2 regions of the Photobacterium swingsii genome follow, and region 2 is predicted to be linked to the other one. Evidence: riboswitches for the same ligand, from Rfam matches in the RefSeq annotation. Region 2 holds a riboswitch; the other holds the start of a gene.
What was found. A riboswitch is a leader RNA that binds a small molecule or an ion and turns the genes downstream of it on or off. The one in region 2 is predicted to bind fluoride.
Positions count from the first base shown of each region.

Region 1: another riboswitch for fluoride. It lies ahead of OCU77_RS16975 (voltage-gated chloride channel family protein); the one in region 2 lies ahead of OCU77_RS23590 (iron-sulfur cluster assembly scaffold protein).

Region 1 is NZ_AP024852.1:3,732,022-3,736,450, reverse strand. Features, by position in the region: rRNA gene OCU77_RS16995 (23S ribosomal RNA) at 1-862, shown strand, start outside; rRNA gene rrf (5S ribosomal RNA) at 990-1,105, shown strand; tRNA gene OCU77_RS16985 (tRNA-Asp) at 1,172-1,248, shown strand; tRNA gene OCU77_RS16980 (tRNA-Trp) at 1,286-1,362, shown strand; fluoride riboswitch at 1,823-1,887, shown strand; gene OCU77_RS16975 (voltage-gated chloride channel family protein) at 1,972-3,342, shown strand; TPP riboswitch at 3,444-3,541, shown strand; gene thiC (phosphomethylpyrimidine synthase ThiC) at 3,677-4,429, shown strand, end outside.
Region 2 is NZ_AP024853.1:1,438,337-1,442,765, reverse strand. Features, by position in the region: gene OCU77_RS23600 (alpha-amylase family protein) at 1-238, shown strand, start outside; gene OCU77_RS23595 (cytochrome-c peroxidase) at 360-1,787, opposite strand; fluoride riboswitch at 2,092-2,185, shown strand; gene OCU77_RS23590 (iron-sulfur cluster assembly scaffold protein) at 2,449-3,141, shown strand; gene OCU77_RS23585 (GGGtGRT protein) at 3,155-4,129, shown strand.

The DNA of each region.
Region 1 (4,429 bases), on a different replicon from region 2:
CCCGCGGCTAGACGGAAAGACCCCGTGAACCTTTACTACAGCTTGGCACTGAACATTGACCCTACATGTGTAGGATAGGTGGGAGCCTTTGAAACCTCGTCGCTAGATGGGGTGGAGGCAATCTTGAAATACCACCCTTGTATGCTTGATGTTCTAACGTCGCCCCCTTATCGGGGGTGCGGACAGTGCCTGGTGGGTAGTTTGACTGGGGCGGTCTCCTCCCAAAGAGTAACGGAGGAGCACGAAGGTGGGCTAATCACGGTCGGACATCGTGAGGTTAGTGCAATGGCATAAGCCCGCTTGACTGCGAGAATGACAATTCGAGCAGGTGCGAAAGCAGGTCATAGTGATCCGGTGGTTCTGAATGGAAGGGCCATCGCTCAACGGATAAAAGGTACTCCGGGGATAACAGGCTGATACCGCCCAAGAGTTCATATCGACGGCGGTGTTTGGCACCTCGATGTCGGCTCATCACATCCTGGGGCTGAAGTCGGTCCCAAGGGTATGGCTGTTCGCCATTTAAAGTGGTACGCGAGCTGGGTTTAGAACGTCGTGAGACAGTTCGGTCCCTATCTGCCGTGGGCGTTAGATGATTGAGAGGGGCTGCTCCTAGTACGAGAGGACCGGAGTGGACGAACCGCTGGTGTTCGGGTTGTGATGCCAATCGCATTGCCCGGTAGCTACGTTCGGAATCGATAAGCGCTGAAAGCATCTAAGCGCGAAGCGAGCCTCAAGATGAGTCATCTCTAGACCTTTAAGGTCTCTAAAGGGTTGTCGAAGACTACGACGTTGATAGGCAGGGTGTGTAAGTGCTGCGAGGCATTGAGCTAACCTGTACTAATTGCCCGTGAGGCTTAACCATACAACACCCAAGGGGTTTTACGGACTCCATGAGCACTTGAATGACGTGTTTGAACGAAATTGTAAACGCTAGTTAGATTTTCCCAGATTGTATTTATCGCCTGATGGCGGTAAATAACCCGAATTTGCTTGGCGACCATAGCATTATGGACCCACCTGATCCCATGCCGAACTCAGTAGTGAAACGTAATAGCGCCGATGGTAGTGTGGGGTCTCCCCATGTGAGAGTAGGTCATCGCCAGGCTTCAAATTTAGATATACGTATTGAACGACGTGTATCGGATAGACAGTTGACTGTTTATCACCGTGTGGAGCGGTAGTTCAGTTGGTTAGAATACCGGCCTGTCACGCCGGGGGTCGCGGGTTCGAGTCCCGTCCGCTCCGCCACTTATTCAGACAGAGTTAAGTCTTTAAAATAACTAATAGGGGTGTAGCTCCAATTGGCAGAGCAGCGGATTCCAAATCCGCGTGTTGGGAGTTCGAATCTCTCCACCCCTGCCATCTTTAAGGCTCTAGCAGAAATGCTGGAGCCTTTTTCGTTTCTGGTGTTTAGTGTTCAAGCAGCGGATTCACCGCTACCGACAATCAGCGCATGTTGGGCGTTCGGCTCTCTCTACCCCTGCCATCTTTAAGGCGCTAGCAGAAATGCTGGAGCCTTTTTCGTTTCTGGTGTTTAGTGTTCAAGCAGCGGATTCACCGCTACCGACAATCAGCGCGTGTTGGGCGTTCGGCTCTCTCCACCCCTGCCATCTTTAAGGCTCTAGCAGAAATGCTGGAGCCTTTTTCGTTTCTGGTGTAGCGGATTCACCGCTACCGACAATCAGCGCGTGTTGGGTGTTTGGCTCTCTCCACCCCTGCCATCTTTATGGCGTGAGCAGAAATACTGGAACTGGAAAGCTGGTTTTCATCTTGTTATTTTTTCTGTGTAAGGGTAGGATTTGCTTGCTGATGGCTTATCTAGCCGATCACGGGTGATGGAGTTCCACCTTTAACCGCTCACACTGAGATAATGACTCCTACTATAGTTAGGATAGATCTATCTATGGTGGGGTATTTGTCTATCATATTGTCTATCCTTAGAAATTCATTTAAGAGATAAATAGAGACAGTATGGCTCATCCTCTAAGTGCAAACCCCAAAATACTGATCCAGATTGTTCGCTGGACTCTTCTTATTACACCTGTCGCTATTTTGGTCGGCTCGTTGAATGCGTTCTTTTTATGGATCCTAAGCACAGCGACAACGATACGTGTTGATAACCCATGGCTGATTTATTTGTTACCTCTCGCAGGTATTGTGATTGTCTATTGCTATCGAAATCTGGGTAAAAACTCAGAGGGCGGCAATAATCTGATCATGGATGAGATACATCAACCTGGTGCTGGTATTCCCACTCGCATGGGACCATTGGTATTAATTACGACGGTAATTACACACTTGTTTGGTGGTTCGGCGGGCCGTGAAGGTACAGCGGTGCAAATTGGTGGCGCAACAACCCACTGGTTAGCGCGTGTTTTTAAACTTAACGAGGCGGATACTCGGCTCATATTAATCGCGGGGGTTGCTGCGGGGTTTGGCGCCGTATTTGGAACTCCGCTAACCGGCGCTATCTTTGCGTTGGAAGTCTTAGCTATTGGTCGCTTGCGTTATGACGCGATTATTCCTGCCTTATTTGCTGCCATTCTGGCGGATCTTGTATGTACGGCTTTAGGTGCGCATCATACGCATTACCGTATTGATTTCCTCGAAAATATTACGATCTTCGATCATGTGCTAAAAGTCGATGTTTGGCTGATGGTGAAGATAGTCTTTGCGTCTATTGCTTTTGGCTTAGCGGGTTATTTATTTGGTGAGTTAACCCATGCATTTAAAGATATTTTCAAAGCTACATTAAAAAACCCTTACGTCATTGTAGTCACGGGTGGCTTGATGGTGATTGGAATAACACATTGGATTGGTAACTATGATTATATCGGGTTAGGTGTTTACAGTACGCGTGAAGGCGGTGTCAGTATATTGAGTGCCTTCACCGACGGTGGGGCTGAATGGTATAGCTGGGCTCTAAAATTATTACTAACGGCAATTACCTTAGCGGCAGGATACAAAGGGGGAGAAGTCACTCCGCTCTTTTTTGTCGGTGCGACATTAGGTAACACCATGGCTTGGGTAATGGGAGCGCCTGTTGATTTATTTGCAGCATTGGGCTTTTTAGCTGTTTTTGCCGCAGCGACGAATACACCTTTGGCTTGTACCATTATGGGCGTGGAGTTGTTTGGTGCTGACCATATGTTGTATTTCGCTATTGCTTGCTATACCGCATATTACTTTAGTGGTCATACTGGGATCTACTCATCGCAACGTGTTGCTGTACCAAAACTTTTTGATGATGAAGGTGCACCGAAAATTACTCATAAGCTCGGTGAGTTGAGAGAAACGCATTCATCGCTATTGAAAGCGCTGGTAAAGAAATTTTCAAAATAATGGATAAGGCTGCTTTGGCAGCCTTTCTTTTTTGTACTGCTTAGACCAGATTTATTGGTTTCGCCCTTGCTGCGCTTTCTTCCCTTCCCTATACTCCTTGCTGAAACTTGTCGGAGTGCCATTTGGCTGAGACCGCATTGCGGGATCCGTAGAACCTGATCAGGCTAATACCTGCGAAGGGAACAAGAGAAAATCTTCTGTTTAACGGCACTAATATATCTTTTCGTCGCTGTTAAGCTATCAGATGATGCTGCACACCCTACGTGTACGCCTCTTGTTTATGCACCAATCCGCCAAGCAAATATCCCAACCATGGAACCGTAAGGATTTTGCTATGTCGATTCGCAAACAAGCGAGACTGGAAGCTAAACAATTTATAGATTCACTTACTGCCCAACCATACCCTAACTCCCAGAAGGTCTATGTTGAAGGTAGCCGCCCTGATATCCAAGTACCCATGCGAGAAATTGCACTGGCCGATAGCTTAGTGGGTGGTACTAAAGATCAGCCTATCTTAGAGCCTAATGAAGCGATTCGTGTTTACGACACTTCAGGTTTCTACACCGATCCTGAGCAAGATATTGATATCTACGCGGGATTACCAAAGGTGCGAGAGGTTTGGATTACTGAACGTAATGACACCGAGCTGCTTGATGATCTGAGTTCCGCTTACTCTAAAGAGCGCCTTGCTGATGACAGCTTAGATGAGCTTCGTTTTGGTGAGCGAGCACGTATTCGTCGTGCGAAAGAGGGGGCATGCGTTACTCAGCTCCATTATGCGCGCCAAGGTGTGATAACGCCTGAAATGGAATATATCGCCATTCGCGAGAACATGGGGCGTGCAAAATACCGTGACGAGGTCTTGAACCATCAGCACCCCGGTATGAATTTTGGTGCTAATCTACCAGAAGAAATTTCAGCCGAGTTCGTTCGCAAAGAAATTGCTGAAGGTCGAGCAATTATTCCTGCCAATATTAACCACCCAGAATCAGAGCCAATGATCATTGGCCGTAATTTCTTAGTTAAAGTGAACGCCAATATTGGTAACTCCTCAGTGAGTTCCTCCATAGAGGAGGAAGTTGAGAAG
Region 2 (4,429 bases):
AGAGGATGTATTGGTGTTTAGCCGTGGTGCGAACGAAGGCATGGTGGCTATCAACAAGGGGCAGCAAGCGGTTGAAATTTGTCTCAATGCAGAAGTTAGTACCGACATGACAACTGAAATCTTGCAACAAGAAGGCGTCAGCTTCGATGCAACTCACCAGCACCTCACACTGGCGAAGCACAGCTGTGCCATGCTGCTATGTCTTAACCTAAAGCCTAAGGATGTAAACCCGCACTAATCAAGTGGAGCATGACATTCTACGTACGAAGCGTCTTAACATAACTCACGAAAAAAAGCCGAGTCGGTAATCGACTCGGCAAGCAGGGAAACTGTTTTTATTGCCAGCAGGATGAGTAAGATTATTCCTCAAACGGATCGCTGAATATAGGGAGCGTTAACAACGTCTCATCAGTTAACGTTTCCATAAACGCGACCAAGGCTTCTTTCTCTTCTTGGCTCAAATTAAAACGTACGGGAGGCCCTGACTGACTGCCATTTCGTCGTAAGGCTGGCGCTAAATTGCGGTGTGCCTGTACGCCGCTATTATAAAACTCCACCACATCCATCAAAGTAGCAAGACGACCATCATGCATATAAGGGGGACTGGCTGCGATATTGCGTAACGAAGGCACTTTAAAGAAGCCATTACCTGCCCCTTGGTCGGGTGCATTATTACCATCAAGGCCATTGTTATGCGCCTGATCCGCAGTATGAGCCGAAGTATGATGACAAGTATCACACCCTAGCGAATCATTACGATCGCCTGGCACACCAGAGAATAAGCGAAGCCCGAGCATTTCTTGTTCCGTAAAAACCTCTTCAAATTTAGGCGCATTCCATGTACCCACTGTGAATGCCTGATCATACTTAGATTGGTAGCTCACCATTGCACGAATAAATTGCGCTAATGCTTTAGAGATACGATCACTGGTGATCGCCTCATCGCCAAATGCGGCATCAAACAAAGGCGCATAAAAACTGGTTAGCCCTAACTTCACTTCAAGATCGAGTAAATTCATCCCCATTTCGACACTGTCTTGAATAGGCATCAGCACTTGATCTTCCAACGTATTAGCTCGTTCATCCCAAAAGAAACTTCTAGGCGAATAATACGCAGCATTGGATAAGCTCATGGAATGACGGCCTGTTTTCCCGCCATCGAAACCATCACTAAAAACGTTCGGATCTGAAAAGCCATGTTCTTGCTGATGACAAGACGCACAGGCAACGGTGTTGTTTAATGAGAGTCGCTTATCATAAAAAAGCACACGGCCTAAGTTGGCGCCTGCATTTTTTATTCGATTATCAAACGGGGTGTTGTCTTGGCCAGCCACATTACCAAAACTCGCCGAGATACGGGTGTAGTACTGGGGTTGACCATCAACATAGGCTTCGAAGTCTCCCGATTGCGTCAAATCGGGCATAGGTAAACCATCAATATCCACCCTTGGCTCTGGCTCTGGCTCTGGCTCTGGCTCTGGCTCTGGAACAGGGTCGTCTTCCCCTCCCGAGCCACCACCGTCACCCGAGTCACCATCACCTGAACCTCCGCCTGAACCTCCATCTGGTGGAGTAGGATCACTACCACCTGAAGGCGGAGGCGTTACTCCGCCGCTATCGGAACCATCATCAGGTGGTGTTTCAGGCTGTTGCTCTGGAGGAACATTCGTGTCCTCCGTTGTCGCAGAAACAACAGGATTAGCACTTTCGTCTTCGACACTATCATCATCACAAGCCACGACGGATGTCAGGACGACAGCCATCGCGATCAGTTTAGGAGTATTCATTAATACTACCCTCTAGCCAACTTGATTATTATTTATTAATCGGGGCTTATATTTCCCCGTATCATTAATCAAGCTAGCAAGCCATTGCTTGTCTTGTGTCTTATAACCAATAATAACCATACTCTGCCCATGGTTTAGTGACACAACAAAACGAACCGTCGTGATTGTTCATCTTCCCTTTCCCCTAACCAACCGCATGACACTCCTCACGTTTTTATGCTCATTTCATACTAAAGAAGCCGTTTTATAGAGAAAAGGCGTCTAAAAAGACGATTGCAGCACATCATGTTTTGGCAGTAGCATGTTTAGCAAAGGTGATGGGGTTCCACCTACTCAACCAATACCGTTACGACGGAGCTGGTAACAACCGCCATGTGGCTGATGACTCCTACAGAAAAGAAAACAGGTGTAACTGTTGGTGAGCGACGGATGTGGCTCATATCAATCTGCACAAACATGTGATCCATGTAACGGATTAAAGCACTTATCGCTTAATCAAAATTATTGTTATTAGCACCACTGATGACAATTATTTTGAATCGATTTTATATTGCTTTTATCGTTAGTATTCGATCCGTGGCTTGTTCAAATTGATACTATTTTTCTGTAGGGATATAACACGCCAACACACTTGTTTTCCTAACATTTAAAGGAAAACGCCATGCAATACTCTACTGAAATCCAATCTATGTGCCCCGTTCAGCGTGGCGATTTACACCCCTCTGCGCCTATCCCTGTTGAAGGCCGCATGATCCGTCCAACAGACGTTATTGCCATTTCAGGCTTAAGCCATGGCGTGGGCACATGCGCCCCGCAGCAAGGTGCGGCTAAGCTCACCCTTAATATCAAAAAGGGCATCATCGAAGAAGCACTCATCGAGACCATTGGCTGCTCGGGCATGACCCACTCTGCTTCAATGGCCGCAGAAATTCTGACGGGCAAAACCCTGCTTGAAGCGCTCAATACCGACCTTGTCTGTGATGCTATCAATGTTGCCATGCGCGAAATTTTCTTACAGCTTGTTTATGGTCGCAGCCAATCTGCCTTCTCTGAAGACGGCTTAGAAATTGGCGCAGCACTGGAAGATTTAGGAAAAACCCAACGAAGCCAAGTCGGCACCAGTTACGCCACTTCCGCTAAAGGGGTGCGTTATATGGAACTCGCCGAAGGCTATGTAACGAAACTGGCACTCGACGACAATAATGAAGTGATTGGTTACCAATATCTTAACCTCGGAAAAATGATGGCAAGTGTTGAAAAAGGCGTGCCAGCCGAAGAGGCCATGGCTGACGCAACAGGCGTTTATGGACGCTTCAACGACGCCGTAACCACCATCAATCCACGCAACGCATAACGAGGGCTGCATCATGAATTCACAAGTTAACCAATACCTACAAGAAATGAACATGTCATCGTTAGAAGAAGCAAAACAATACTGTCTAACGTTTGGAATTGCGCCACAAGATACCGTATTGGACACCCAACCCATTGCTTTTGATAACGCCTGTGATGCTTACACTCTCGGTACTGCCTTGGCGTTATATCGCCAAGCAGCTAACGCAGAAGCGGCGGCTAACGCCATTGGCGAAGGGCTACAAGCCTTTTGTAAAACCGGTAGCGTGGCTGCACAGAGAAAAGTCGGCTTAGGTCATGGCGCACTTGCGGCACGCCTATTAAATGAAGACACTCAATGCTTTGCCTTCTTAGCCGGTCATGAGTCTTTCGCGGCGGCGGAAGGGGCGATAAAAATCGCAATGAACGCTAACCGCGCAAGAACAACACCACTGAAAGTGATCTTAAACGGTTTAGGTAAAGATGCCGCTTACCTGATCTCACGCATTAATGGCTTTACCTATGTGCGCACCGAATTTAATTACGATACGGGGGAATTAATCGAAGTAAGCCGCCGTCGTTTCTCTAATGAATTACGTGGTGACATTCTTTGCTACGGTGCTGACGATGTCCGCGAAGGGGTGGCTATCATGCACCGTGAACAAGTAGATGTCAGCATTACGGGTAACTCGACTAACCCAACCCGTTTCCAACACCCTGTTGCAGGGATCTACAAATCAGAACGCACCACCCAACAAAAACCATATTTCTCTGTCGCATCAGGCGGTGGTACAGGCCGAACGTTACACCCAGATAACGTCGGCGCAGGCCCTGCTTCATACGGCCTTACTGACACCATGGGACGCATGCACGCCGATGCCCAATTTGCCGGTAGTTCATCCGTGCCAGCCCACGTTGCTATGATGGGTTTCATCGGCATGGGCAATAACCCTATGGTGGGTGCAACCGTTGCATTGGCGGTGGCAGTTGATCAGCAGCTGCACCATTAAGTTCATTAAACGCTGTCATACTTTTAGCCCAGCTTATTCGCTGGGCTTTTTATGGTGTGAGCTTTTTATTAATAGGCTTATTCATCACTTGCTGTTAATACCGAGCAATCCGAAGTGAAATACTGCTGCCCCCATTAGTACCAACAAGATCGTCAGTAAGAACTAATTACCCGAAATTGGAATCATAACAATTACCTAGCGCTTTTATGCGGATTGAATCACACTTTGCAGGCCTGTATTATTTTTATTCATTCATCTGTAAATACGCATGAATAACACACATTAATAATCTTACTTTAT